4 regions of the Bacillus sp. FJAT-45350 genome follow, and region 4 is predicted to be linked to each of the others. Evidence: riboswitches for the same ligand, from Rfam matches in the RefSeq annotation. Region 4 holds a riboswitch; each other region holds the start of a gene.
What was found. Region 4 has a riboswitch for thiamine pyrophosphate ahead of thiC (phosphomethylpyrimidine synthase ThiC). Riboswitches for the same ligand answer to the same signal wherever they lie in the genome.
Positions count from the first base shown of each region.

Region 1: it holds a riboswitch for thiamine pyrophosphate, as region 4 does, so the genes downstream of both, CD003_RS04620 (acetylornithine deacetylase) here and thiC (phosphomethylpyrimidine synthase ThiC) in region 4, are expected to answer to the same signal.
Region 2: it holds a riboswitch for thiamine pyrophosphate, as region 4 does, so the genes downstream of both, thiE (thiamine phosphate synthase) here and thiC (phosphomethylpyrimidine synthase ThiC) in region 4, are expected to answer to the same signal.
Region 3: it holds a riboswitch for thiamine pyrophosphate, as region 4 does, so the genes downstream of both, CD003_RS01720 (ABC transporter ATP-binding protein) here and thiC (phosphomethylpyrimidine synthase ThiC) in region 4, are expected to answer to the same signal.

Region 1 covers NZ_NISU01000001.1:914,040-921,712, reverse strand. The annotation lists gene CD003_RS04630 (metallophosphoesterase) at 1-108, shown strand, start outside; gene tenA (thiaminase II) at 319-999, opposite strand; gene CD003_RS04620 (acetylornithine deacetylase) at 1,016-2,290, opposite strand; TPP riboswitch at 2,374-2,474, opposite strand; gene purT (formate-dependent phosphoribosylglycinamide formyltransferase) at 2,812-3,993, opposite strand; gene deoD (purine-nucleoside phosphorylase) at 4,221-4,928, shown strand; gene CD003_RS04605 (NUDIX hydrolase) at 5,031-5,528, shown strand; gene pglX (BREX-1 system adenine-specific DNA-methyltransferase PglX) at 6,064-7,673, opposite strand, start outside.
Region 2 covers NZ_NISU01000001.1:2,268,837-2,276,509, forward strand. The annotation lists gene CD003_RS22675 (MTH1187 family thiamine-binding protein) at 1-335, opposite strand, end outside; partial or broken gene CD003_RS22680 (DUF1385 domain-containing protein) at 411-1,100, opposite strand; gene CD003_RS11445 (hypothetical protein) at 1,114-1,710, opposite strand; gene thiD (bifunctional hydroxymethylpyrimidine kinase/phosphomethylpyrimidine kinase) at 1,856-2,653, opposite strand; gene thiO (glycine oxidase ThiO) at 2,667-3,776, opposite strand; gene CD003_RS11460 (thiazole synthase) at 3,801-4,580, opposite strand; gene thiS (sulfur carrier protein ThiS) at 4,586-4,783, opposite strand; gene thiE (thiamine phosphate synthase) at 4,785-5,411, opposite strand; TPP riboswitch at 5,562-5,675, opposite strand; gene CD003_RS11475 (hypothetical protein) at 5,727-6,839, opposite strand; gene aspA (aspartate ammonia-lyase) at 7,213-7,673, opposite strand, start outside.
Region 3 covers NZ_NISU01000001.1:343,823-351,495, forward strand. The annotation lists gene CD003_RS01700 (Ger(x)C family spore germination protein) at 1-931, shown strand, start outside; gene CD003_RS01705 (DUF4309 domain-containing protein) at 1,194-1,805, shown strand; gene CD003_RS01710 (ABC transporter substrate-binding protein) at 1,871-2,932, opposite strand; gene CD003_RS01715 (ABC transporter permease) at 2,929-3,681, opposite strand; gene CD003_RS01720 (ABC transporter ATP-binding protein) at 3,678-4,445, opposite strand; TPP riboswitch at 4,546-4,645, opposite strand; gene aceA (isocitrate lyase) at 5,214-6,515, shown strand; gene rraA (ribonuclease E activity regulator RraA) at 7,037-7,519, opposite strand.
Region 4 covers NZ_NISU01000001.1:2,125,967-2,133,639, forward strand. The annotation lists gene CD003_RS10670 (NAD(P)/FAD-dependent oxidoreductase) at 1-493, opposite strand, end outside; gene CD003_RS10675 (ion transporter) at 720-1,574, shown strand; gene CD003_RS10680 (aspartate kinase) at 1,609-2,982, opposite strand; gene CD003_RS10685 (heavy-metal-associated domain-containing protein) at 3,507-3,713, shown strand; TPP riboswitch at 3,834-3,945, shown strand; gene thiC (phosphomethylpyrimidine synthase ThiC) at 4,091-5,860, shown strand; gene CD003_RS22085 (S-layer homology domain-containing protein) at 5,908-6,600, opposite strand; gene CD003_RS10700 (hypothetical protein) at 6,741-7,148, opposite strand; gene CD003_RS10705 (hypothetical protein) at 7,468-7,673, opposite strand, start outside.

The DNA of each region.
Region 1 (7,673 bases), 1.2 Mb from region 4:
CAAAACAACACAACGATGATTGTGAATAGAGGACTTGGAAACAGCTCTTTTCCATTCAGAATATTCAACCGCCCCGAAATCGGTCTCATCACATTAACCCTAGAATGAACATATAAAAAGTAAGAGATTGGGAAAAAACAAGTTTAAGTAATAGCATTGGCTTCACTCGCCACAAGCCCGTTGTGAAAAAAACACTCACAACGGTCTTTTAAAAGATGGTGGCGGTGAAGCTCATTGCATCGAGGGTGAGACACAAGGAAAAAAACAACCTTTTGTCTCACCCTCTTCCATTCATTATTCATAACCCATCATTCATAATTAATTTTTCTCGTCCATCGGCCACATTGCTTCATTATAAGACATATCCCAGAACATGTATTCAAAACGAGTTGTATTTAAGAAGATTTCCTCTAGCTTTTTAAGTTCTACTTCCTTCATGCCATCTGTTAATTCATCTAGTAAATTAATCGTCCAATCCGTTAATTCGCTAAATTCTTTCGAGCTATACATTTCAATCCATTCACCGTAAAATTCATGATCCGCAGCGCCTGGAATTTGATTTAGCTCTTTACCAATCTCATTATAACTCCACATGCAAGGTAAAAGTGCAGCAACTAAATCCGCTAATGTTCCATTTTGACCAACATGTAGCATGTAATGAGTATATGCTAACGTTGTCGGCGAAGGCTTCGCTGTTTCTAATTCCTCTTCAGATATCTCAAATTTCTTTGCATATTGACGATGCAGAGACATTTCTTCATTTAATGTAGAGTCTAATAGATTTGCAAATTTCCCCATTGTCTCAACATCCGTTGCTTTAATTGCCCCAAGAGCAAATAGCTTCGCATAATCAATTAAATATAAATAATCTTGAATCATGAAAAAACGAAACTTATCCTTATCTAACGTACCATCACCTATTCCTTTAACAAATGGATGATTATGATTTTTTCTCCATATTGGCTGTAATTCCGTATGTAATCGTTGACTAAATTTCATCTCTAAACACTCCTCATTATCGTTTTGTGTGACTCCAATCATATATAAACTTCACTAATACTTTTGTAAACTCTAGTAACTGTTCAATTGACACTTGTTCATTAACAGAGTGAGCATTTTGTAAATCTCCTGGACCATAAATAACAGTAGGGATTCCTGCATCTCCTAACCAGCCACCATCTGTTACGGTTGGAGAGACATCAATAATTGAATCTTTTCCTAATACAGTATCATGAGTTTTTGCTAGTAACTGCACCCCAGCATGAGTAGGATCAACTTCTAAAGAAGGAAAAATTTCTCCACGGTCCTCAATCATTGACGTTCCTCCCCAAGTAAATGTTGGAGGGTTCTCTCTTAACCATGGGTCACCTTTTGCTACATTTAAAATATGCTCTTCAATTTCCTTTGAAACGTCTTCATATGTTTCATTCGGATAATAATGAACTGTAATCCAAAGTCTGCACTCGTCCGCTATAAAAGCTGCATGACGTCCACCTTCAATAACTGCTGGATTAATCGTATTGGTCCCTGGTAAAAAACCTGGATAACTTTTTGTGACAGCCCAATGCCTTTCTAGTTCTTGCAATCCTGCTATCACCTTCATCATCTTCTCGATTGCACTTGCTCCGAAAAGCTTTCCACCCGCATGGATCATATTTCTTCTTGTTGCATCATGGAAAGTCTGACTGCTTTTTACTGTAACCCAACCTGTAATGACTCCACCTTGACCTTGAATATGCAAATCACTCGTATCAACCACAAGGGCAAAGTCAGCGTCATAACCACGTTTACAGCATTCTAGTGTACCCGCCTCGCCTACCTCTTCTCCTATGACTGATTGAAAAATAATATCTCCTGGTAAATCAATTCCTTGTTCCTTTAAAAGAGTTAGAGCAAAAATTGCCCCCGCTAATCCACCCTTCATATCAGCTGCACCGCGGCCTATAACAACTCCGTCTCTTACAATAGGCGTGAACGGGTCTTTTTCCCACTCTTCATCTTCATTTACCTCCGCAACATCCATATGTCCATTGATTATTAAGCTTTTATGCTGAGTGTTATTTGTTCCTTTTCGTACACCTACAACATTTGGATCATTCGGATATACATCCCACATATCAATGTTAAACCCTAATTTTTCTAGCAAATCCGCAACATATAATTGAGCCTCTTTCGTATTTCTCGCTGGTGGTGCCGGAGTTTCAAATGAAATAAGTGTTTTGAGTAATTCAATTAATTCTTCCTGTCTTTCTTCTACTTGGTGTAACACAGCCTTTAATCTTTCAGTCATGTATTTGCCTCCAATAAATAAAAAACCACTTCACCATATGGCAAGAAGTGGTTGTCAGTTTCAACTTTAAATCAAAAAACTGATAGGTTCGTACACTTCTTCCCTACGCTAGTATGAACTAGATCAGGTAATAAGGGTATGACATTTAGTCATTCTCAGCTAGATAGCACCCCTAGAGTGGTTTATATTAAGTTTTTTCCTTATAATAGTTGTAACATAATCGATTGAAGTGTTCAAACAATTCAATTCATTATCAGTCGACTTTTTCAATCAAGCTTCTTATTTAGTAACAGAATTATAGACACATATGAGTCCTCCTTTTTACTAAACTATAGAGGCTTATATATAGGAACTGTAGAAATTCACAAGAAAAAGGGATAATAGTCGGTTTCAAATACCTACATTTCCCTTTTCTTTGATTTTATCTTCTATTTATAAAATGTCACGAACTATTTTCCAGATTAACAGAAAATTTAATCTACACAGTCTTATTTTCAGCGACTACACGTTAATTCCTTAATTTATTTTTCATAATTGATCTTCATTTTATCTGCTGATAGTTTTGCATTTTCCCGTGCACTTTCAACAGTTTCTGCTGTATGTAGAACGACCGCCATACGACGCCCTATCTTCGTTTCAGGCTTTCCAAAAAGCCTTACTTGTGTACGAGGTATTTCTAAAGCATCCTCTACACCACATATTTGATAATCCTTACTTTCTTCCCAAGCTTTAATAGTTCTACTTGCTCCTGGTGAGAGTAAACGGATTTCAGGAATCGGAAACCCTAATATTGCTCGAATGTGAAGGGCAAATTCTGATAGTTCTTGAGTAGCCAGAGTAACCATGCCTGTATCATGTGGACGAGGAGAAACTTCACTAAAATAAATTCCCTTATCTGTAATGAACAGCTCCACTCCAAATAAACCATAGCCACCTAATGCAACGGTAACTTTCTTTGCTACCTCTTCTGCTTCTGTAATTTGCCCCTCTGTCATAACATGTGGTTGCCAAGACTCAATATAATCACCATCTTCTTGTACATGACCAATTGGCGCACAATAAGAAGTACCAGAAACCGACCGAACCGTTAAAAGCGTAATTTCCGATTCAAAGTGAATAAATTCTTCAACGATGACACGAGTTTTCTTTGCTCGCGCACCTTCTAATGCAATCGTCCAAGACTTTTCAACATCCTCAATTGTATGGCATACACTTTGACCTTTACCAGATGAACTCATAATCGGTTTTATTACACACGGTGTTCCAATTTCCTTAACAGCTAATTCTAATTCCTCTAAAGTGTCTGCAAAAGCGTATTTTGCTGTTGGTAACCCTAACTCTTCACTAGCAAGACGGCGAATCCCTTCACGATCCATCGTTAACTTTGTTGCCTTAGCTGTAGGAACAACATGTAGGCCTTCTTGCTCTAATTCTAGTAATGTGTCTGTAGCAATTGCTTCAATTTCAGGAACGATATAATCAGGCTGTTCATCTTCAATAATTCGACGCAGCTCTTCCCCGTCTAACATATCGACTACATAAGAACGGTGCGCCACCTGCATAGCTGGAGCATGTTCATAACGGTCGACAGCTATTGTCTCAACTCCTAAACGTTGTGCCTCTATGACAACTTCCTTCCCTAACTCACCAGAACCTAATAACATGACTTTCTTTGATTTGTTGCTTAACGGTTGTCCATACATATGTAATTTCCCCTTTATTCGTTTATAATGCAAATAATATCGTAGAAATCCATAACTTACAAGGTTCACAAATGATAATAAACGAATGTTTCTATAAAAAACATAAATAAAGTTCGTTATCTCTGCATATTATTTCTTCAAGTCAAAATCAGATAAATGGATAATAAAGGGGTAAAAAGATATAATATATAGGAACTGTTTTTATTTTTAAGATTGAGGGTGAAATTATGAGTGTACATATTAATGCAAAACAAGGTGAAATTGCTGATAAGATTTTATTACCTGGAGACCCTTTACGAGCAAAGTATATTGCGGAAACTTTTTTAGAGAATCCGAAACAATATAATGAAGTTCGAGGGATGCTAGGTTTTACAGGTACGTATAAAGGTGAGAAGGTTTCAGTTCAAGGAACAGGAATGGGTGTACCGTCTATTTCTATTTATGTCCACGAACTGATTAACGAATATAATGTAAAATCATTAATTCGTGTAGGAACATGCGGGGCTTTCTTAGATGACGTTCATGTTCGAGATGTTATTCTCGCTATGTCGGCATCAACTGATTCTGCAGTAAACAAAGTTCAGTTTAAAGGATTAGATTATGCTCCAACTGCTAATTTTGATTTGTTGAAAAATGCATATGACGTAGTGAAACAAAGTGGCAAAAAGGTACATGTAGGTAATGTATTTACGAGTGACTGTTTCTACGATAATGACGAACAGTTCGTGCCTCTTCTAGCTAAGCACGGCTCACTAGCTGTTGAGATGGAGTCATCTGCTCTTTATACAATTGCTGCTCGCTATAAAGCAAAAGCACTATCCATTCTTACTGTTAGTGACCATCTCATTACAGGTGAACAAACTACTTCTGAAGAACGACAATTAACATTTAATCAAATGATTGAGATAGCACTTGATACAATTATTAGTGAATAATCTAAAACCGTTAAGATCTAACCATTTAGGATCTTAACGGTCTTTTATTTTATTTTACTTTTCTTTAATTGTGTCGAAACATTATATCAAAAGGAGTAGTTTATGCGATATCAATTTTGTCCTAAATGCGGAGGAAAACTTACTATAAATAGTGAACAGGATAAGAATAAACCAAAGTGCGTTGACTGTGGATTTGTATTCTATCAAAATCCAATTGTTGGCGTTGCGGCGATTGTTATTAAAAATAAGCAGGTTCTCTTAGGAAAACGTAACATTAGCTATAAAGACAAATGGTGCATTCCGTGTGGTTACGTTGAATACGATGAGGATGTGAAAGAAGCTGTTATTAGGGAGTTTAACGAAGAAACTGGAATTGAAATTAACGTCCAACGCGTCTATGAAGTCCATTCAAACTTCCATAACCCAAAACAACAGACAGTCGGAATTTGGTTTTTAGCAGAAGAAATTGGAGGAAGCCTTCAAGCAAACGACGATTTAAGTGAAGTAAATTATTTCTCTTATTCTGATTTACCAGAACTAGCTTTCGAAACAGACAAACTAGTTTTAGATAAGCTAAAAGCAGAAGGATATATTGACTAAAAAGTAGGATCTATCAGGGTTCTGCTTTTTAGTCCACTCTCCTTTTGATCACAACTATAAAATAACTAATCTCACTATTATTCAATATTGGCAGAATATGTGAAGCGATAAGAAGCTTGGTTTAAATTATTCTATGCCATCTTTCGAGAAGAGGGTTAAGTGTTGTTAACCCTCTCATTGATAATTGTTTCTAGAAGTTCACGTATTGGCTTTATATCTCTTTCCTTTAACGGTCTCCCATTCCAATGGAGTTTTTCCTCATAAAAAAATCATAGGCATTTCTATTCGAGTTCCCATTTTGGTTTATCAGTAACACCAAACTATTGATAGAGTTATCACTTCCGGAGCTTGTCTAGCCTTTTTTCTAGCTCAATTAACCAAATTCATTCTGTTTTGTTTACTGCTTCTGTATACTCATTTTCTTAATTGTCCCTTTGAAAAAGACTTTATTGACTTTTTCCTAGTATTTACAGGGACTTAAAAGGATATGTACTTAAAAACAACTCTTATTTAAATAAAATTTTTAATTTCACCCTTAGCATTTTCTCAATATACTCTGTAGCTTCCTAAAATTTCTTTGTACACCTTCATCTAAATTAATATTAACCTTTGCATAGATAAGCCCAGTTAGTTGTATTTGAAATAAATCTAATTCCCCTATTTTCTTTTGTAGCAACTGTTTCTTTTTTTCCAATTGACTCTGTTTGCTCAACCTAAGCTGTTCAAGTTCATGCTCATACTCTCTTTTTTTTCTTACACAATAATCTTGGATTTGCTGTAAAGTATCTTCTTTATAGCAATGAATATAAAGAAGTATTTGCACTGCTTTTTCCTTCCCTGAATCTATTAGCCAGTAGATTGGTCTCTTCTGGTAGACTTTAACATGGTCGTTAAAAAATTCATTTCTAAAATAACGTCCTAGCCTCTCTGCTGCTGTTTCATTGTCTTTCTTGTAAAGTGATTGTGCGAGCCATTCTATATTGTCTTCAGAACTCTCACCAAAGCAGCACACTAAAAACTCTCGTAAACGAATGATGAGTTCTTCTGTAAGGTTAATCGTGCCATTCTTATTCGGCTTAAAGGTAGGATAAAGCTCGTCCTTCCAACCACCTCCTGCAAATGCAACTCCATTCACATCAATTGAATAACGTCCCATAACACAGCCGACAAAATATGAAAGAAAGGACTTCGCATCTCGTGTAGCGTCTGCTCTCCGTATCGTTACCTCTGAATCGACTACCTTTCCAACTACATCTGATTCAAGACCATAAAGAAAACTAATGAATTGATTGATTTCTTCTTCTTGGTCCTTCAACATGCAAAACCGTTTGTCAGTCTCGTGATGCCAGATTTGAAATATTTCCTTTAAAGAACTGGATAGATTTTTATATGTAATAAAGGGATGCTCTTTAAAACCCCATGAAGTTTCATAGCAATCCCAATCTTGTTTCGAAATGTGTATACAAGATTTTGCCAGTTTTATTACTTTTAATTCTGTTTGTTTATCCGGTTTTATGTATGGAATTCGACCAACATTTCCTGGCTGGCAATTCAACGTCGGATTCATAATCGCAAGAAAGAATGAACTGACCTTAGAAGCTAGAAATGCAGATAAATAATAAATATTTATGTCTTTTGCAAAAATAGAGGAGCCACCGTTATCAAATAAGAAACCATGAGGTGAAAAACGCGCACCAAAATAAGATGAACTAATTGATGACCAAGTGACGCATTCTTGAAAATAAAGATGGGCACTGCGTAAATTCGATTTTTGAAACTTTCGTAATTCATCCCCATTATTCTCATAATTTATTACATAGGTTTGATTACCATACCATTTACGGAACTCTCCCCCTTTATTATACGGAAACCACTTTCCGCTTAACTCCATAGCTTCATCACTATTTCTAGCATTTGTAATGAATTTATCGAATGATATCTCATACCACATACGTAAAAAGCGTTCATTATTCCCCGTATCTAACCCTTTTCTCGCTTCTGCTACATCAGACAAACTTGAGCCTGTTAGAAATAAATTTTTTACGTGGTCGCTAATCCAATAAGCAATACTGGAGGTTGGTATTAATGAGAAATCTTTGGTCCTTGCACGGTATCGATAAGAAACTTTTTTTTGCATCGCTTTTT
Region 2 (7,673 bases), 140 kb from region 4:
GATTTCTGTTCTGCGTTATCATCAGTTGTTGTTGCTAGTTTCTTTTCTACAGTAGCAACCTTCTCGTCCATTTTTAATTCTTTATCACGTCGGTCATCAATTCGGATATTTGTTGCTACTCGCTGAACACCAGCCTTAAACGGCGCTTCATGGATAGCTTGTATAACCTCAAATAATACAGGTAGCTCTCCTTCTATAATCGTACTCATCGGTGTTAAACGATACGTTATTTTGTCTTGATAGCTTTCGAGTACCTTATGAATATCAGCAACGTAATCACTAACACTAGGCGTATTCGTACCAATTGGAATTATCGTAATATCAACAATTGCCATCCTCTTAACCTCCTTTTTACCCCTTTTCGGTTCAACTAAATGTTCAGGGAACTCCACTTCCGCTAATCGACGATACGATTGTATAGCAGTAAGTAAATGCTTTCTATCAGGCTCTGTTGTTGTTACCTTTTCTTGTAGATAATAAGATGTTTTCAAAATATAATTTCTGACTGGCTTCATCAAACTAAACTTTAAACTCGTATTAATTATAGGTACTAATAATAAACTACCGTACGAAGCCCACTGTAAGGCTTCAAAAAAAGAAAAATTATACAATAGAGCTAATGTACCTACAATGACTAAAGAAAAATACAGGACAACAGTATTCGTCGAGCAATTTCGATTTGTTATTGCAGCTCTTTTGATTCTGTATAATCTTCCTCTTTTTTTTACTCCACGATCACTAAAAACTTTATGTTCAGCGCCATGATACTTTCTAAGCTTCTCTGGAAAAATGAAATGGGTCCCAAACATATAATAAAAAAGAAAGTAAAATGGTAAACCTGACCATTCAAAAAGAGTAATATCAAAAAGTACTAACAGCTTTGGAATAAATATAAGTGTCAAATAAAGCACAGAAATAATTTTAAACCAAAGTGGCATAGAAATTATAATTGCCTTTGTCATCAGAAAAAGTGTGGGTCCATCAATTGGTTTCACCCAATCCGATATTTTTCCATTATCATCATATGCACAAGCAACATGTTTTTTCCCAATAAAGAAAACACCATTTTGATAGGATAACCCACGTATCATGACATACATACCTTCCTTTCTTCTACTCCTCTATCGTCCGCTCAATTACCCAATATGATTCATTTATAGTACCTGAAAAAACAGGAGAAATCATTCTAGCATCTTCATATTTAAGTCCTTCATGCTCGTTCCAAGTATGAAGATATGTAAATGAAGCCCTGTATTCAGAATCATAATTAGAGGCAAAACTTACTTTAAACCCACCCTTATTACCATAGCTCTCATGTTCAATTATTTCATTAGGATAACTAAAGATTAAGCCATTATCTACTACTTGTCCTACAGTTTCATAAATTAACTTATGACCATGGAATAATTGAAGTTCGCTTCCTACAACTTCATCACCCGGAATAAATTCACCGGTTTCGATATTAGTTAATGATACACCTATATAATCCTCACCAATTAACCCTTCGTGTGGCATGTCAAGCCATTCCCAGCTCCCTATTAATTCTACCGTCTCACCTAATCGATTCATTTCGTGGTTAAAATCTATTGATTGATGCAACTGTTCATTAGTAACAACATTTGTACTTTGCAAATAATGATAGCCACCATAAAAAATAAAGCCCATTAATAAGACCGGCAGAATTATCGCCAATTTATTTCCATTAAACATAACTCATTCACCTTCTTAACTGTAATGTTCATACTATCTATTTCTGCATTATAGCAAAGAAAACCCCGATACATTTGTTTCAAACAAATACCGGGGTTTTCACTTTCGTGCGCATACTTTTAATTCAAACACCGCCAACGTCATACTATTTTTTGGACTTTTGAAAAGCCCCATGATTTGTCGGACCAATCCCTTTTCCGATTGCTAATGAATTAGAAATGGCAGAAGTAATAAATTCCTTCGCTGTCTGTACTGCAGAATGAATCGATTCTCCCTTTGCAAGCTCTGCTGCAATCGCCGCCGCAAATGTACATCCAGTACCATGGGTATGTTTCGTATTAATACGAATCGACTCTAAAGGGAACATTTTTTCACCATCATAAAGCAGATCTATTGCCATATCATCTTCTAAATGTCCACCCTTTAAGATTACATAATCAGCACCTAACTTATGAATTCCTTTTGCAGCCTCTTCCATCTCTTCTAATGTTTCCATTTCTTTAACACCTAATATGGTAGCAGCTTCTGGTAAATTAGGTGTAATCACTGTTGCAATCGGAAGTAAATCACTAATTAAAGCTGATACAGCCTCTTCTTGCAAAAGTGGCGCACCACCTTTGGCAATCATTACAGGGTCTACAACGATATTTTTCACATTATATTCATTAAGCTTTTTTGCCACTAGCTTAATAATCTCTGCAGAAAAAAGCATCCCTGTTTTAACAGCATCTGTTCCAATATCAGATAACACTGCATCTATTTGAGCTTCAATTGCTTCTATCGGTTGCGGATAAACTCCGTGTACACCTAGTGTGTTCTGAGCTGTTAATGCTGTTATTGCAGTCATACCAAAGACATCTAATTCTTGAAATGTTTTCAAGTCTGCTTGAATGCCTGCTCCTCCACCACTATCAGATCCAGCTATTGTAAGAGCCTTATACATATCATTTCCCCCCTTAGCTAAACCGTTCTGGCTTAAATAATGTTAACGGAACTCTGTCTGGCTTACCATCTAGTAGATCCGCCACAATTGTTCCTGTAACTGCACTTAATAAGATACCGTTACGATAATGCCCTGTTGCAAAAATAATGTGTGGAGCTCCTTCTAGTTTTCCAATAAGAGGGAACCCATCTTGAGTTGCTGGACGTAATCCAGCCCAAGTATGGAAAGGATTTTCTTTTGCTAGAAAAGGGAAGACATTTTTATTCCAATTCGTTAAACGATTGATTCCCTTTTCAGTCACTGTTGTATTAAATCCTGCGATATCTTCTGAAGCCCCGTTCACAAGTGTTCCATTTGCTTTAGGGACAAGGTATCCTTGACTTGTATAAATGATATGCTCCACTTTTCCAACTGGAATTTCATAGGCGCAAATTTGTCCACGAATTGGATAAACAGGGATATTTAAACCAAACACATCCTCAAGTTCTTTAGCCCAGGCTCCATTACTGACAATTAATTTGTCTCCTTTAAATACTTGTCCGTCCTTTGATTTTAGCTGAACGTCCTCTTTCCAACTTTCAATATACACTTCTTCAAGCTCATCAAAAATTTCTACTCCAAGATTTCTACAACCTTCTTCAAGTGCCTTCACATAATCTGGCGCAAACACATGACTCTCTTGTGGATAATGCATAGCTGCAATTATATCTCGAGAAAGCTCTGGTTCTAATGAAAAGAGTCGTTCCCCTTCTAGTATTTCAGCCTTTGCACCAAACTGTCCTTGCCATTGCTGTCTCGTTTCAAGTGCAAGCAAATCAGCTTCATGGTAAACACAATGCAAGCTCCCAGAATTACTAAATTCAAAGTCTAGCTTCGAAACATGTTTAACTTCCTCTTGCCACTTAGGATAGAGGTTTAAACTTTCTAAACAAAGGCGAAAAAAGTCATCGGGATCTTCACCAATTTCAGAATAAGGAGCAAGCATACCAGCTGCCGCTCCTGAAGCTTGTCCACCACATTTGACTTTTTCAACTAAAGTGACATCAAACCCTCGTCTTTGGCATTCGAATGCAGACGCAAGTCCAACAATGCCTCCTCCTAAAACGATAATACGTTCTCCCATTGGTTTCACTCTCTCTTTTTCTGCTTATTTTGAGATATATGATTCAAATCCACTACTAGCTGTCGCATACTTTTTCTTTGGGATACGTCCTGCTAAATAAGAAAGTCGTCCTGCTTCTATCGCATATTTCATCGCTAATGCCATTTTTACAGGATCCTTTGCTTTTGCTACAGGTGTATTCATTAAAACACCATCTACTCCAAGTTCCATTGCTTGAGTAATGTCAGAAGCTGAACCTAATCCAGCATCAACGATAATTGGTACATTAGCCTCTTCAACAATTAATCCAAGGTTATAAGGGTTAAGAATCCCCAGACCAGTTCCAATTGGAGCACCACCTGGCATCACTGCCGCAGCTCCTGCTTCCTCCAACCGCTTACAAATAACTGGATCATCTGATGTATAAGGTAATACAACAAAGCCTTCATTTGCTAATACTTCTGTTGCTTTAAGTGTCTCGATCGGATCTGGTAGTAATGTTTTTTCATTCACACTTATCTCCACTTTAATCCAATCACTAAGTCCTGATGCCTTTGCTAATCTAGCTATACGAATTGCTTCTTCTGCATTTTTTGCACCTGACGTATTTGGAAGGTATGTAAATGTTTGACCTTCTAAATGTTGTAATATCGCATCCTCATCAGGGGCATCTAGGTTTACACGACGAATAGCAAATGTAAGTACATCAGCTCCCGATGCCTTTATTGCCTCATTTTGAACGAATGGATTTGGGTAGCGTCCTGTCCCAATAAAAAAACGTGAAGAAAGCTCTTTTCCTCCAATAACAAACGTATCTTTTTTCATGTTGTTCACCCTCCTCCTACGAAATGCACCAGTTCAATTTTCATTCCAGGCTCTACACTAGTTGATTCCCACTGGCTTCTATCAATGATACTTCCATTCACTTCAGTTACGACGAGGTTTTGTTCTAACCCATAATGCTTTACTACCTCATCTAATGTTGTTACATCTATGTTTTCGACTTCACCATTTATGATTAATTCCATGTTATTTCGCCTCGCTGTTAATTTTCGATAAAAATGATTCACAAGTACTTTTAATATCCTCTGCTCCTACTATCTCACTTACAGCACAAATTCTACTTGCTCCCGCAGCTAATACCTGGTCTACATTATGAAGCTTAATGCCACCAATAGCTACAAACGGAATTTTGATTTCCTTTGCCACTTGCTTTACATACTCTGTTGTTACTGGATCAACTACATCTACCTTACTTTTGGTTGGGAATACTGGTCCAACACCGATATAATCAGCCCCGCCCTTTTCTGCTTCTAGTGCTTCTTCAATCGCATGTGTAGAAATTCCAATTATTTTGTTCCCCATAATTCTTCTTGCTTCAGCTAATGGAATATCGTCTTGTCCTAAATGTATCCCGTCAGCATCCACAGCTAAAGCTACATCTATATGATCATTTACAATAAAAGTAACACCATATTTTTTTGTTAGCTCTCTCAATACTTGTGCTTTTTTTAGTACATCTCGCTTACTACTATATTTATCACGAAGCTGAATAATATCAACTCCACCTAATATAGCTTCTTCCATAACAGTTAGTAAGTCTCGTCCAGGATGAAATTCTTCACCTGTAATGGCATATAACTTAAAATCCTTCATTAATTATCCCTTCCTTATCAGCAAAATACTTGAACTAACCTAAGAACAAAAAGCGCAAAGCGGTCTTTTGTTTAATTCTTTGAATAAGCTTTCACTTGTTCCTAAGCCATCAAAAAACCGTAACCCAGCGAAGTGGATTACGGCTAAATAGCATCAATTAGTCGACTTTCCTACGCTGGTATTTTCCAGATCAGGTTCAAGGGTAAAAGGATTACTACCTTTTTCTCAGCCCACGTTTCATTGCAGACACCCCTAGTCTTATTCATATACAATTTCATTATGACAGATTTGGACAATAATACAACAAAATTGCCTTTACATATTTACTAGCTTCTTCATTAGTTTATTTTTTACATTAATAATCTGCTCTGATTTATGACCGTATAATATCCAATCACCATTTGGAGAAATTTTTATTGGCGCATGGTTATCTACCACAATAATTTTTTCTTCTTGTCCCGTCGTAATATTGAATGAAACAAGAGTATATCCATCACGGTAGTTAAAGAAATCTCCACTACGAAATGGGCGAAGATAGTAAAAGAGGTTATCTGAATAGGCATGAAATGGCACCCACCACTGCTCAGAAAACGTATTTAATACAGGCACTTTTGTTTCATTAATTTTTTCACCTTTTTCATAGAAACGATAAATGGAATGTTCATCAGTAGGTGAGTTAACCTTAACTGTTACATATTTATCATTTTGAAACGAAAGAAAAGCCAAAATCTCATCGTCTACTTTTTGCTTTTCCTTTGTATGAATATTATAAGAAACTAAAGGTGCATAGTAGCTTGGCTCATACGGCCAGTCTAAAAAGCCAACTTCATCTTCTGTTAGCCATTGAAAATACGTTTGTTCAATTTCTAATTGGGCTAATGACTGTTCTCCAATCGATAGATGATACACATAGTATTCCCAATTAGGAAGGAAAGCTACGATAAGTAATTCATCCTCCTCATATTGACTCCAGTAAATTGTGTAATCCTCTCCAATATCATCAAATTGATACCTAACTTGTCCCTCACTATCAACAATGTATAAAGGGGATTTTTCACTTTCCAAAGAAATAGTTTGGATAGCAAATAGACTATAATCCTTATTTGCCTCTACATACAGCACAGGCTCATCAACTTCAAAAAATATAGTATTATCTCCTGTGTACAAGTCAAACCTTTGTATGATGGATAAACCATTTTCATCTTTCAAGTATAAAAGTTCACGATCACTATACCATTCACTAACTTCAACAAAGCTATATGGATTCACATTTAATGTATGTATGTCCTGTTTGAAAGAAGGTGCAAAAGCGATCTTTTCTTTCACAATTACATGTTCGTAAGCGGGCATTGGACGAACTTCAGTAGAAGGCTGACAAGCAGTAAATAGAAAAAGGATAATAATTAGAAATACAAAAGCTTTTATCAACTTACCCACCCTCTATTTAATTCCCATAATTTTTTTTCGTTTGCATCTAAATCTTGACCTTATTTTCTGTAGTATTATCTCATTTATTAACATGTTGAACAATGAATAACAAAAGGATTTTTTTATAATTTTTTCACACTTTTGTCATACACCTCTCGTTATGTTGAAGCATACAAATATTTTGAGGATAGAGCGATAATGTAAAAGGGGTGCCCCAAAAGGTTGTTATTTACCTTTTGGGACACCCCCAAAGCAATGCGGAGTCGCTACATGTTTTGAAGTCATACTGTGAGTGGTTTTCTCATAAGATGACGAGTAGCGTAAGGAGTCATTGCCATGAATTCACACTTTTGAGACAGCCTCGGTTTAGAAGCTAGTTATAAATATATTTTGCCCCAGCTATACCTGGATTTGTCATTTCTTTCGGGTCTAATATTACATTTAACTCTTCCTCTGATAAAATACCACGTTCTAAGCATATTTCCCTTACCGGTCTGTCTGTTTGAATTGCTTCTTTCGCAATTCTTGTTGCTACTTCATAACCAACGTGAGGGTTAATTGCTGTAATGATCCCAACACTTCTTTCAACCATGTTTCTGCAATGCTCAATATTTGCAGTTAAGCCTTCAATTGCGTATTTTCGGAATACACCAATTCCGTTTTGCAATATTGATAGTGATTGAAGGAGATTGAAAACTAACACTGGCTCCATTACGTTTAATTCTAATTGACCTGCTTCTGATGCCATGCTTATCGTGTGATCATTTCCAATGACTTGGAATGAAATTTGATTAATGACCTCACACATAACTGGATTTACTTTACCTGGCATGA
Region 3 (7,673 bases), 1.8 Mb from region 4:
AATTATTAGTGAAGAGGTAGCTAGAGCAAATAAAATGATGCCTTATTTAAGTGCAACTGTACGTGATAGACAATTAAGAAGAAGAATGAATGTCATTATTTCAAAGGAAAAAGCAGAGCATTTTTTACAGGAAAATAAGCCTACATTAGAAATTCAGCCTCATCGATATTATGATGAATTAGCTGAAAGATGGGAAGATACTGGATTTATTCCAGATTCTACACTACATCAATTATTGAGTCGTACCGAGGAAAATGCAGGATTATTTTTGGCTTCATATGGTTCTGTGGACAACTCTACTAATAAAAAGGAGGGAGAAGAAGACAAATACTTTCCAGGCGAAATAAAAAAGTCAGGTGGGAATCCTACTCAAACGATTGGTTCAGCTGTTATTAAACAGGGTGAAATGATAGGGGCATTAAATGGTGAAGAAACAAGATTTTCACTCCTTCTTAGGCCCAAAATTGAAGTAAAGCAGATGATTATTACTTTTTCTGATCCAATTGAAAGTGAAAAACATATTACTGCAAGATTGCTTAATGAACAAAGAACAGAAGTGAAAGTGGATGTAAAGGGTGACAAGCCAGTAGTGAATGTGATGCTGCCGGTTCAGTTAGATATAATCGGTATTCCAAGTCATATCAATTACGTAGAAGATATGGAGAAGCAGCAAATTCTTAAGGAACATATTGAAGCCGAAATAAAAGAAAAAACACTGAATTTAATAAAGAAAACACAAGAGGAATTTCGTGGGGAACCATTTTTATGGTCTTCCATTGTGAAAAGAAATTTTCTTACATTACAAGAGTATGAAAGCTTTGATTGGATGGCGTCATACCCAAAGGCTAAAATTAACGTTGAGGTAGATGTTGAATTAAAGCAATTTGGTAAGCATCTTAATCAAATGGATATAAGAAAGTTTAAGGACTGATGAAGTGGATATTGTGATGTTGTTGATTGGAGCATATCTTTGTTATTATACCTTCACCTATGCCTATATTCTTTGGAAGGATAAGAAACAAATAGGGGCAATTATTGTTGGAGGAATGGCTATGATTTTACTCATACTGCCAATTTGGACTATTTTGAACTAACTTTTAAGATGAATAATTTATTGTTAGTAGGGTACATATGTAATAAAGAGTTGTTAGGTTGCAGGAAAAAGCATCGTTGCCAAGGGAGAGTGATGAACGGTGAAACAGAAGACGACTTTATTAACAATTATTGTCTTGGGTCTATTGCTAACTGGGTGTAGTCATCATGGGGCTCATTTTTTGCATAACAAAACATTTGCTAGTAGTACATTACAATCTTCGATAAATCACAATCTACCAGTCAAGCATATGGAAACGAATACTAAGCTTGGGAGTTATACAACAGAAAAACCAAAACATGAGGAAAAGGAAAGTGTCATTGATTTTAGTTGGATAGAAAAAGGGTTCAAGGGACAATTAGTCGATACTGATCTTCCGGTAGGTACTTCTAAAGAAGAATTACTTGCACAAAAAGGAGAACCTCTTGATACTGGATGGTACGAGGGTGGCCTCTTTTATCAATATGAAGAAGAAACATATTTTATTCATCCAGATAGAGAAGTTGTTGTGGCGATTGCTAAACCAATTTCAAAGCTTGAGCTTAATGTACAAGATGTAAAAAAAGCATTAGGAAATCCAGACATTGATGAACTAAATGAAATGGAAGGGTTATGGATGATTGAATATAAAATTGGTAACTATCGATTAATGTTTGAAGCGGAAGAACAAGATGGAGCGGTTATCTACGTTTGGTTATTTGAACAAATATAAAAAGAAGGAGTAGTAGGGACGATATCTGAGCCCTATACTCCTTCTTTTTACTGTATGATAAAAGTTTAGTTTTCTAAGTTAATGAAAATATCTCCAGCATTCAGTTCTTCAGTTACTAATCCTTCTTCTACAAGCCACTGAATTACCTCTTCCCAAGATTCCTCAAATTGGCTACCAAATGCTTCTGTTTCAGTTTCCATCTTAGATAGAAGGATCTCTAAGCTTTGTTCTTCAACTTCACGAATAAGCGGGAAGTTTGCTTGGTCTTGGTTAGCAAATAAAATGTCTAGTGCTTCACTTGGGTTGTTTTTCATTAATTCATAACCTCTTGTAGCAGCACGCCAGAATGCTTTAATATCTTCTTCTCTTTCAGCTAACGTGTCTTCATTTGTAACGATTACTAATTCGTAAAAAGCAGGGACACCATAGTCAACAGGGTTAAAATAACGAACGTCATGTCCTTGGTGTTGTAATACTGGAAATTCATGATTAATATAAGTTCCAATGACAGCATCAACACGCTCAGAGACGATTGATGAACCTAATTCAAAGCCAACATCAATCATATTCACTTTAGAGAAATCTCCACCGTCTGCTTCAATCATTGTCTTTAGTAACGGTTCATTAACAGGAATCCCAGGATATCCGACATCTTTTCCTTCTAAGTCACTTGGAGATTGAATCTCACTGTCTTCCATTATCATCATATGATTCAATGGTGAGCGAACAATTGCAGCAACAGATACAACTGGAATGTCCATAGCTCTTGCTGAAATAACATCTGGCTGATATGTAATACCTAAATCGATTGATCCTGTTGCAGCTAAATTAATTGGGTCAGTTGGATTAGCAGGGAAGATGATACTCACATCTAAACCTTCTTCTTCAAAATAGCCTTCCTCAATCGCAGCGTATAAATAAGAGTGAACAGCATTTGGATACCAATCTAGCATTATATCGATTGTCGTTAAATCTGGTTCTCCAGTTGTAGCATCCGTTTCCTCGGTAATTTCTTCCTCGCCACCAGTAGCATCACTTTCTTCTAAAGGTTCATCTGTTCCACCGCCACAAGCTACTAAGCTAAGTGCAGTAGCAATTGATAAAAGATACATTGAAAATCTCTTCATTTGTTATTCCTCCATTTTAATGTAATTTGTTCTATTATTTTTACAATTAGGAACAGTAGAATTCCTAAAATAGATAACCATACGATAGGGGCAAAGACGCCTGCCCCGTCAAATTGAGTCATCATGCGACGACTAAAGTAACCTAGACCAGCGTTAGCACCTAACCATTCTCCTATGGCTGCACCAATAACACTTAAGGTTACGGCAACTTTGAGTCCGGAGAAGAAATAAGGAAGTGCAGATGGTACTTGGACTTTAAAGAATACGTCCCTTTTGTTAGCACCCATTGTTTTTACTAAGTCAATTAATTGTTTATTTGTTGAACGAAGACCATCAAAGGTACTGACAGTAATCGGGAAAAATGTAATTAATATAGTTACTACTACTTTGCTCCAAATGGAATAGCCAAACCAAAGAACAAAGATAGGTGCAAGTGCAATGATTGGTATCGTTTGAGAAGCAACGACTAATGGAAAAAATGTTTTTTCAGCAATGACGCTCATATTCATCCAAATAGCTAAAGACACACCAAAGATGATTGAGATTGCTAAACCAATTAATACAATCTGTAATGTCGCCGGAAAGTGAACAAACAACAGAATATTGTTTAGCTCTATCATCTTAAAAAAAATGTCGGTAGGGGCGGGGAGAATAAACTTCTTATCATAACTTTGTGCACTAATCTCCCAGATGAACATTAGAAGCGCGACAAGAATAACTGAACTAAAATAATATTTTAATGATTTCATAGCTTCACCTGTTTACGTAGCTTAGTAAGTAATTCCTGTTTTAGCTTAATCATTTCGGGCTTGATTAGGTCATCCACTTTTCGTGGACGGGAAAGAGGCACATGTAACTCTTCATAGTGTGAGAGCGGCTTATCGGAAAAAAGTAAAATACGATCTGATAAAAACAACGCCTCATCTATATCGTGTGTTATGAATAAGACAGATTTTTGATGCTGTTCCCATTGCTCTAGGAGCCATTCTTGCATTGCTAGTCTTGTCATAGCATCTAATGCGCTAAAAGGTTCATCCAGTAGAAGCATGTCATTTCCACTAAGCATAGCTCTAAGAAATGACACGCGTTGCCTCATTCCACCTGATAATTGATGTGGGAAATCATTTTCATGGCCAGCAAGCCCAAATTCTTTTAAAGTAGTTAATACTCTTTGTTTAGCTTTCTTTTTTGAAACACCTTGTATTTCTAATGGAAGCATTGCATTTTCTGTTACAGTACGCCATTCAAGTAGCATATCTTGCTGAGGCATATAGCCGACCTTGCCACAACGGTTGTTTTCTGGATTTCCATTTAAATTTATTTCCCCAAGTAGTGGTTGTTCTAATCCAGTAATTAATCGGAATATTGTACTTTTTCCAGAACCACTGGGGCCTAATAATGTAACGAACTCTCCTTGTTCAACCTTAAATGAAAGGTTTGAAAGTATGTTCAATTGGTCTGTTTTACTATAAGCAAAGGATACATCCTTAAAGGAAAGGACGTCGTTCTTCATATTAATCGACTCACTTTCGATAAAATAAAGAGCCACTTCAGTCATGAAGTGGCTCTAGGTATATGAGTAATATCATTTTTAAATCAAATTAAAAAGCTCATATGTATCCCATCCACTTCCCTACGCTAGTTTTAACTAGATCAGGTGTAAGGGTTAAGGCTAAAACCTCTCTCAGCATATCAGCACCCCTAGCGGAAACTATTTTATTATTTTTACTATAACTATATAGAAAACTAACATAAATAGACTATAAAAACAATATAAAACTTCTGGTGGAATTTGCTGAATGTTCAATGAATAATATAACTGTTTTATTATATGAAATACCAATTGAGTTGTCTTATAACAACATTTTTTAGAAAAAAATAATATTTGCAAGCGCTTACTAAATAGCCGTAACTACTGTTACATAAGGGTTTAAATTAACAGAAAATTAAGACTTATTTAAAATAGGCCAAAATATGAAAAAAGTGGTTGTAATTTATTTTTCTCTGTTATATCATAAGGACATAAGATAACAACCTGTAGTAATACAGAAGAGAGAATACAAGAAACTGACAATTAATACTATGTTTCTACTATTCTCGTACGACGCAATTACTCATTGTTAGACTTATAACTTTCTCATTTGGCAAAAAAACCTAACTTTCTCAAACAGGTGACGGCTCAATGTAAGCTACTCCTTACAGTCGTCACCAGACAAAACGGCAGCAAAGATTTTTTTCATAAAATTTCAACTTTTACTTATTTATTAAACAATTAAGGGAGATGGAGACTATGACAAAAGTAAACATTCAAGAAGCAGCTAAAAAATTGCAGGAACAATGGGACAACGACCCACGTTGGGCAGGAGTAACACGTCCATACTCAGCAGAGGAAGTAGTTCGTCTTCAAGGTTCTGTAGTTATTGAACATACATTAGCACGTCGCGGTTCTGAAAAGCTTTGGAATCTTATTAATGAAGAGCCATTCGTTAACGCTCTAGGAGCATTAACTGGAGGTCAAGCGGTACAACAAGCTAAAGCTGGTCTTAAAGCAGTTTACCTTAGTGGGTGGCAAGTAGCAGCAGATGCTAACTTAGCTGGACAAATGTATCCAGACCAATCTTTATATCCGGCTAACTCTGTACCACAAGTTGTAAAACGTATTAACAACTCTTTATCTCGTGCAGACCAAATTCAACATATGGAAGGCGAAGGTGACGTAGATTACTTCCTACCAATCGTTGCAGATGCTGAGGCAGGTTTCGGTGGCCAGTTAAACGTATTTGAATTAATGAAAGGTATGATTGAATCTGGTGCTGCTGGTGTTCACTTCGAAGACCAATTAGCTTCTGAGAAAAAATGTGGTCACTTAGGTGGTAAAGTACTTATCCCAACTCAAAATGCAATCCGTAACTTAATTAGTGCTCGTCTAGCAGCGGACGTTTCTGGAGTTCCTACAGTAATCGTTGCTCGTACTGATGCTGATGCAGCGGATTTAATTACAAGTGATATTGATGATAACGATAAGCCGTTCATCAAACAAGGTGAAAGAACTGCTGAAGGTTTCTACCGCACTAATTGTGGTATCGACCAAGCAATCTCTCGTGGTCTTGCTTATGCTCCATATGCAGACCTTATCTGGTGCGAAACTTCAAAACCAAGCCTGGAAGAAGCGAAGCAATTTGCTGATGCTATCCATGCTAAATTCCCTGGAAAAATGCTTGCATACAACTGCTCGCCATCATTCAACTGGGAAGCTAACCTTGACAAAGCAACAATCGAAGAATACCAAAGAGAACTTGGAAAAATGGGTTACAAATTCCAATTCGTTACACTTGCAGGATTCCATGCACTTAACTACAGCATGTTTGAACTTGCTCGTGGATACAAAACTCGTGGAATGGGTGCATACTCTGAGCTTCAACAAGCTGAATTTGCTGCTGAAGAGTTTGGTTACACTGCAACTCGTCACCAACGTGAAGTTGGAACTGGTTACTTCGATGAAGTGGCACAAACTATTACAGGTGGGACTTCTTCAACAACTGCTCTTAAAGGGTCTACTGAAGAAGCACAATTCCAAAAATAATAATCTTCATATGAAACTCCGTCCATTGGGCGGAGTTTTTAAGCGCTTACCAGGAAATTAAAAAATACTTAAGCAGTGGATAAGTGAAAGCTTATCCAAAGAAGGGCAATGGCTCCTTGGACTACGCGTATAGCGCCAAGAAACCCACTTGTCACTATACTTTTAAACAGGTAGTGGCTCCGCACATTTCTTTAAACAAGGCTGTTACAAAAGGTCTGCTTTTGACCTTTTGTCCCAGCCTCCGAAGCAATGAGCGAAGTCGCCACATCTTTTACAAGGATTGAAAGGAGTGGTATTTTCTTTCAAGGCGCGTAGCGGACGGAGCCATTGCACCCTTTATTTAAGACTTGTGCCTCAACCTCTTTTGTTCTGCGCTAAAAATTGATACAAAAGATATAATGATCATTTCAGTAAAATTCTTTGCCTTTGGATGTAAATAAATATAAATAGCACTGAGTAAAATGCTATCTCAGTGCTGTCTTAAATATAATTCTATAAAAAAATAGTGGGAAGCCATAACCTTATAGTTGTAATTCTTCTTCAGAAATTAAAATTCCATCTGTGTCAGCATAAACAAACTGACCTGGAATCCAGTTAATTCCTGCAAATTGAACAGGAACATTTTCTTCCCCTTTTCCTTGTTTAATGCTTTTAATCGGGTTAGTCCCTAAAGCAAAAACTCCAATTTTCATTTCGTTAATTTGACCAGAGTCTCTAATGCAGCTATTGATTATCACACCTGCTAGGTTTCTAGAAACAGCAATTTCAGCAAGGTTATCTCCCATTAATGCGCACTTTCTTGATCCAGCACCATCAACGACTAGAACACTTCCCTCAGGGATTTCTTGTAGTGCTTTTTTAACAAGGACATTGTCTTCAAAAACTCTTACTGTACAGATTGGTCCTGAAAATGCCTTTTTCTTTCCGAAGTGTGAAAAAACTGGCTCAGCAAGTTTTACTTTTTCTACATGTACATCACAAATATCAGCAGTATGTAGTGTCATATTTAAAGTACCTCCTAAAAAGAATATAGTGTAAATATTCGATATTTTCGTTTATTTTTCCTGCGCTTTAGTTCAATAAATGATAACTTATGACAAAAAAGTACTTTTTCTTAATTTTTTTGCGTAAAAATAAGATGATTTAATAGAGTAAAGA
Region 4 (7,673 bases):
GAGCGGTTAATATTAGCTTGTTAGCTTTGTAAGTAACCTCTTCACTGCAACTAGTATCAATTGCAGTTACTTTCCAACGTCCATCTATTTCACTAATTTTTTCTACCTTTTGACCTACAACTGTATGTAAATCCTTTGCAATATCCTTCATAAGAGCATTCATACCATTTGTTCCAACATATCGAGGATATCCATCGTGTTCAACAGCAATTGATTTCCCTTCCATTTGATGAAATCCATTTGACCACACGTTAATTAAATCTTTCTCTTTCCAATTTTGTACAAGTGTCTTCATTGTTTCACTTCTTGCCGTAAAAAACTGAGCACCGTGGTCAGCCTTACCACCAGCAATTCGGCGTGTCGCCATGCGTCCCCCTACACTTCTCCCTTTATCTAACACAATGTAGCTAATTCCTTGTTCCTTACATGTTTGTGCTGCCATTAAACCTGATAGACCAGCCCCAACAATAAGCACCTCAAATTGATTATTCATTTTTTACCCCTCTCATCCATTGGTAAATCAAGATCTTCTAAAATTGTAACAGATCAACATTAATGGTCAACTAATAGTCATACAACTAGAAAATGTGTAGAACCATTTTGAGAAATTTACCTTTATCTATTAATAAAAATTTAGTATTATTAATAGTGTTGTCTATTAATATACTGATTCTATGAATCATTAGGAATAATGCGTAACTAGTTAAGGAGGGCATTAGATGGAAAATGAAAATAAGCAAATACAGCCTTCTAATAAAAAGAACACTGCTTCAGAATTCTGTTTAAAAATTGTCAATCATGCTGCTTTCTCAGCAACAGTTATAACACTAATTCTTATAAATGCGATTGTTGTTGGTTTAGAAACTTACCCAAATCTTTATCAAACACACATGGAATGGTTTGAATATGCCGATAGAGTCCTATTATGGATATTTACAGTTGAAATAGCTTTGAGATTAATAGCTACAACACCGACCAAAAAGTTTTTTACAAATAGTTGGAACTGGTTTGACTTTATTATTGTAGCAAGTGGACATATTTTTGTAGGAGCACATTTTATTACAGTGCTTCGTATACTACGTGTTCTTCGTGTATTGCGTGCAATATCAGTCATTCCATCCTTGCGCCGTCTAGTAGACGCGTTATTATTAACAATTCCTGCTTTAGGAAACATTCTTATTTTAATGAGCATTATCTTTTATATTTTTGCTGTTACTGGTACGATGCTATTTGCAGAAGTTGCACCCGAATATTTCGGTAACTTACAACTATCCTTATTAACACTTTTCCAAGTAGTTACACTAGAATCATGGGCAAGTGGAGTTATGAGACCGATATTTGAACAGCTTACTTGGTCTTGGATTTATTTTGTACTCTTTATCCTAGTTGGGACCTTTATTGTCTTTAACCTCTTTATTGGAGTTATTGTAAGTAACGTCGAAAAGGCAAATGAATTAGAACAAGCTGATATTAAAAAGGCTGAAAAAGATGAGAAGAAACAAGAAATGGCAGATTTAAAACAAGAAATACGTGAATTGAAGGAAATCGTTTTACGGTTAGAGAAAAAGCACTGAGCAAAAATTTGCTCAGTGCTTTTTTTGTTTATACTTATTGAATGCAATTCTCTTTACAAGCTCCGAAGAATTCTTTATATAGTTCACTAACTGCGCGGTCAGCGTCCTCTTCATGAACACCAAATACTAAACTAACTTCTGATGATCCTTGGTTAATCATTTCAATATTTGCTTCAGCTCGGTAAAGTGCATCTGTTGCTCTTGCTGCAATACCAACTGTATTATGCATGCCTTCACCTACGATCATAATCATCGCAAAATCACGCTCGATGAACACGTCATCAACCTCGAGCTCAGTTTTAATACGTTCAATGATGCGGTGTTCTTTTTCACCATCTAATTGAGCCTGTTCAAGGATAACTGATGTATCATCAATCCCTGATGGAATATGCTCATATGAGATACCTTCATCTTCAATAATTTGAAGTAAACGACGACCAAATCCAACTTCACGATTCATTAAGTATTTACGAACGTAAATTGTACAGAAGCCCGAATCACTCGCAATACCGATAACTGGATTCGCTTCATATTCACGCTCAGCAATGATCATTGTTCCTCTGGCACTCGGATTGTTTGTATTCTTAATACATACAGGAATCTTCTTACGGAAAGCTGGGATTAATGCTTCATCATGGAAAACAGAGAAGCCAGCATAAGAAAGCTCTCTCATTTCACGGTAAGTCATTTTCATAATTTCTACAGGATTTTCAACCACTTTCGGGTTTGCTGCGTAAACTGAATCTACATCAGTAAAGTTTTCATAAAGTTCCGCATCAATACCCGCTGCTAAGATTGAGCCTGTAATGTCTGATCCTCCACGAGGGAATGTCACGAGAGTCCCCTCAGGTGAGTAGCCAAAGAAGCCTGGGAAAATAAGAATTCCTGATTGCTCTCTTAATTGAAATAAATTGTCATATGCCTCTGGTAGTACTTGAGCATTTCCTGGTTCATCACTTACTAGTAAACCTGCCTTCAGTGGGCAAATATAGTGAGCTTCAATTCCACTACTTTGCAAATAGAATGCAATTAATTTTGCATTGTTATCTTCACCACTCGCTTTGATTAAATCCATAAACTTCCCTTGATTTGTTGTATCAAAGCTTAATCTTTCTTTTAAATCCGCCTCAATTGTTTCAATAATCTCATGAGATAGCTCTAAGCCCTTGGCTATATCTGCATAACGACCAACAACAGCTGCTAGTTCCTTTTCTGTGGATGCACCACTTAAGTGAGCTTCTCCTAATTGTATTAATAAATCCGTTACTTTCGTATCTTCGTCACTACGCTTTCCCGGTGCAGAAACGACAACTACTTTTCGTTCTGGATCGTCTGTAATAATCGCTGATACCTTTCTAATTTGTTCCGCACTTGCTACTGATGAACCACCAAATTTTGCTACTTTCATCTCTTCTCCCAGCTCCTATAATGTTTTATTTTAAAGTTTGTGAATACTCAAAAAAATCTCTTGGTATTGAGTCTAATTCGCTAATGTGTACAACCTTTGTCTCTATATTATATTGCACAACTAAGACAACAAATTAACTCCTAACAAGCGTCGGACTCACTTCGCACTCGAGCTCCTTAAGTTGTTTTAAATTTACCATAGGGAAAATTTGTTTGCAAAGCTTCATAATAAGCCTTAATTGGGTTGTGCTGGTATATATCCCCTTCAGACTAACTGACAACGATATCGCTTAAAATTATCCTTATACAGTTACAATCACTCTTAAATGATCGAGATATGGCACAACTCCTTTTCTAAAACAGATTAAATTTTATATTCTCTTTATTTATACTAAACTTCTTAGTAATTTTCATTATTTTTTAAAAATTATATCTATAATCTCCTTTTCTAAAGCAATAAGTATAGAAATCAACCTTTCTCAAAAGAATAATGGCAAGTAAAGTAAAAGACAGGAGTGAAGAACAATGAAAACAATTTCTCTACAAGTAGAAAAAATGAGCTGTGGTAATTGCCTTACAACTGTAGAAACGGCAATTAAATCAGTAGAAGGTGTAAATGAAGCAAAGGGAAGCTTAGAGGAAAAGACAATTAAAGTTCAATACAATGAAGAAATAGCGGATGTATCAGACTTTGTCGAAGCCGTTGAGGAGGTTGGTTATATCATCATATAACTCACTTCACTGTCAGACGTATCCTTTCAAAGTTAAATTAAGAAAATATTGTACATCCATTCACATTTACACAAAATTTTTCCTTGCTAGTATTCTTTCAATCTGTTAGGATAATATTGTAAATGAAGAAACGGGAGCTTGAGAGTAACAAGCTGAGAGGATAGCTGACACTGCTATCGACCGGGAACCTGATCTAGGTAATGCTAGCGGAGGGATTATTCTTAGGAATACGTCTATCTATTCGACCGCTTGCTAGCGGTCTTTTTGTTTTTTGACGACGTATCATCATAGTGTTTTACTGTGTAAATATCCTAAAACCCCCTCCTCCTGTCTAGATGGTTCAAATTATTTTGAACAATATGAAGGAGGATTTTTTTATGTCTATGAAAGAAAAAAATGTATCATTGATGCCCCCATTCCCAAACAGTACAAAGGTGTATGAAACAGGTTCAAGAGAGGATATTCGTGTACCTTTCCGTGAAATCAAACTGAGCCCAACTGTACGAAACGATATTGAAGAACAAAATGAACCTCTACGTGTATACGACACAAGTGGTTTATATACAGACCCTGATCACATTGTTGATGTTCGTAAAGGATTACCTCAATTACGCCGCAACTGGATTCTAGAGCGTGGAGATGTAGAAGAATATGAAGGAAGAAGTACGAAACCAGAGGATAATGGCTTTCAAACAGAAGAACGTTCATTTGAAGTAGAAAGATTTGATACATCACACCGAAAACCAATCAGAGCAAAAAAAGGAAAGAATGTTACTCAACTTCACTATGCAAGAAAAGGTATTATTACTCCTGAAATGGAGTTTATCGCAATACGTGAGGGACTAGAGCCTGAATTTATTCGCTCTGAAGTTGCAAATGGACGTGCAATAATACCTGCAAATATTAATCATCCTGAAAGTGAGCCTATGATTATCGGACGTCACTTCCATACAAAAATCAATGCTAATATTGGAAACTCTGCCGTTACCTCTTCAATCGAAGAAGAAGTAGAAAAAATGACATGGGCAACTCGTTGGGGTGCTGACAATATTATGGATTTATCAACAGGTAAACATATCCATACAACAAGAGAATGGATTATCCGCAACTCGCCTGTTCCAATTGGAACAGTGCCGATTTATCAAGCACTAGAAAAAGTAAATGGCATAGCTGAGGATTTATCATGGGGAGTGTACCGTGATACATTAATTGAGCAAGCAGAGCAAGGGGTTGACTACTTTACGATTCATGCTGGTGTCCTCCTTCGCTACGTTCCAATGACAGCTAGCAGACTTACAGGTATCGTATCAAGAGGAGGTTCTATCTTAGCTGCATGGTGCCTTGCACATCATGAAGAAAACTTCTTATATACTCATTTTGAAGAAATCTGTGAAATTATGAAGACATATGATATTGCTTTCTCACTAGGTGACGGGTTACGCCCTGGGTCAATTGCAGATGCAAATGATGAAGCTCAATTTGCTGAACTTGAAACTTTAGGTGAATTAACAAAAATTGCTTGGGAGCATGATGTACAAGTAATGGTTGAGGGACCAGGTCATGTACCAATGCACAAAATCAAAGAAAACATGGATAAACAGCTAGAGATTTGTAACGAAGCACCATTCTATACATTAGGTCCATTGACAACCGATATTGCACCCGGCTATGACCACATTACATCTGCTATTGGTGCAGCAATGATTGGTTGGTTTGGAACAGCGATGCTTTGCTATGTCACACCGAAAGAACATTTAGGACTTCCTAATAAGGAAGATGTACGTGAAGGAGTTGTTACATACAAATTAGCAGCTCATGCAGCTGATTTAGCAAAAGGACATCCTAATGCTCAAAAAAGAGATGATGCTCTTTCAAAAGCTCGATTTGAATTCCGCTGGCACGATCAGTTTAACCTATCACTTGACCCAGAAAAGGCAATCTCTTTTCATGATGAAACATTACCAGCAGAAGGAGCAAAAACAGCACATTTCTGCTCAATGTGTGGTCCCAAGTTCTGTAGTATGAAAATCACTCAAGACATTCGTGATAAAGCAGAAAAAGAAAACTTCACAGTTGAGAGCGTAGAAAAAGAAATGCAAAAGAAATCAGAAGAATTTCGTGAAAAAGGCAGTACGATTTATCAATAGGTTTAAACCCCTTTAGCCTTGACTAAAGGGGTTTTTAAAATCATTTTTTAAGACTGCTCTGCTGGCGTTTCGCCTGCTCCTGGTGTTTCATCTGCTCCTGGCGTTTCATCTGCCCCTGGAGTTTCATCTGCTCCTGGCGTTTCATCTGCTCCTGGCGTTTCGTCTGCCCCTGGAGTTTCATCTGCTCCTGGCGTTTCGTCTGCCCCTGGAGTTTCATCTGCTCCTGGTGTCTCGTCTTCTACTTCATCTTCAGGTACATCAATATAGCCCTGTTCAGCAAGGTTTCTAACTAAAGTAGCCATTTGTGCTCTAGTCATTTCTTCGTTAGGTGAAAACGTACCATCTGGTTTACCTTTCATAATGTCATGGTCTCTAACCCACTCAATATCTTCAGTAAACCATTTTTCTTCTTCAACATCTGGAAAGTGACCTTTAAATGGTCTTTCCCCACGTGCAACACCTTGAGTAGTTCCAGGCGCTTCCATTATTCTAGCAGTACCTTGACCAGTACCACTTATACCATGAGTACCTTGTTTACTATGAATAGTAGATCCTTGGGTACCTCTATTAGTTACTCCATGATTAATTGTTTGGTGCTGTGGTGCTGTTGGAGCTCCATGAACACCTACTCCAGTTGTTCCCTGTGTACCATGAGTACCTTGTGCTCCCATATCACCACAACCAACTAAGCTTCCTGCAATAAATGTTGCTGCTGTTAAAGTCATTAATGATTTCTTCATATTTTCATCCCTTCTTAATTTAAATAGTGTTCTGAAAAAATTAAAATACACTAACTTCTCTAACCGACACTGTCAACGAATTTAGAATAAAAACGTAAAAAGAACTTTTCATGGTTACTTAATACGCAATTTTATTTTCATTAACGCATGCCTGCTTCAGGTGTTTGGTCAGGTACTCTGTTTCTTTCCCCTGCAGGAGATAAGACATTGTTACGTTGTTCAATTGGACCTTCATGAGTCCCTCTCATTAAGCCACGATGACCATCAACATTTCTTTGTCCCATTTGGCCTTCTATACCTGGTCGACCTAATCCAGGGTCATGAACTCCAGGGGTACCACGTAAAGTAGGATCAAATACTCCCGGTGTTGTTCCTGGACGGTTCATCATTGGATCGTGAGCACCTGGAGTTACTCCTCGATCAAGATGGGTTGGTGCATCCTGTCGTTGCATGTTCATATTTTGACCTTCTACACCACCAGTTCCACAACCAACTAAGCTTCCTGCGATAAATGTTGCTGCTGTTAATGATAAAATTATTTTTTTCATATTTTCATCCCCTCCTACGCTATATGTTGTTCAGAGAGAAGAAAAATACTCTGACACATCTAACCAATAGAACCTAAGAATATGAAAAGCAACACATTAAAAAGAAGATGTTCCAAAAGGAAGGCTTCTGAAAAAGTGTGATTTTCACTTTTCCAACAGTCTTTTTTACCTTTTAGACATCTTCGAAGCAATGTGCGAAGGAGCTACTAAGATGGGTTTTCTCAAGTAAGACGAATAGCGTTCCCAATTATTGCCCGAGTTCGCTCTAAAAAACCCTTTAGCAATATATGCCAAAGGGTTAAATACAACACATAGCCTGTTATCTAAATCCACCAGCAGTACCAAGACGCAAACCTTGTTGTCTCTCTCTCATACTACTTTGGTCTTCTTGACCCATTCTTGTCCCGGTCGTCCCAGTCGTTTGTCCTTCAATACCAGTTCTCCCTAAGTCTTGATTATGAGCTTGTGGTGTTATCGGGTGTCGTGATTGTTGAGTATAGGGTTCAGTTCGTCGCATAATTGGAT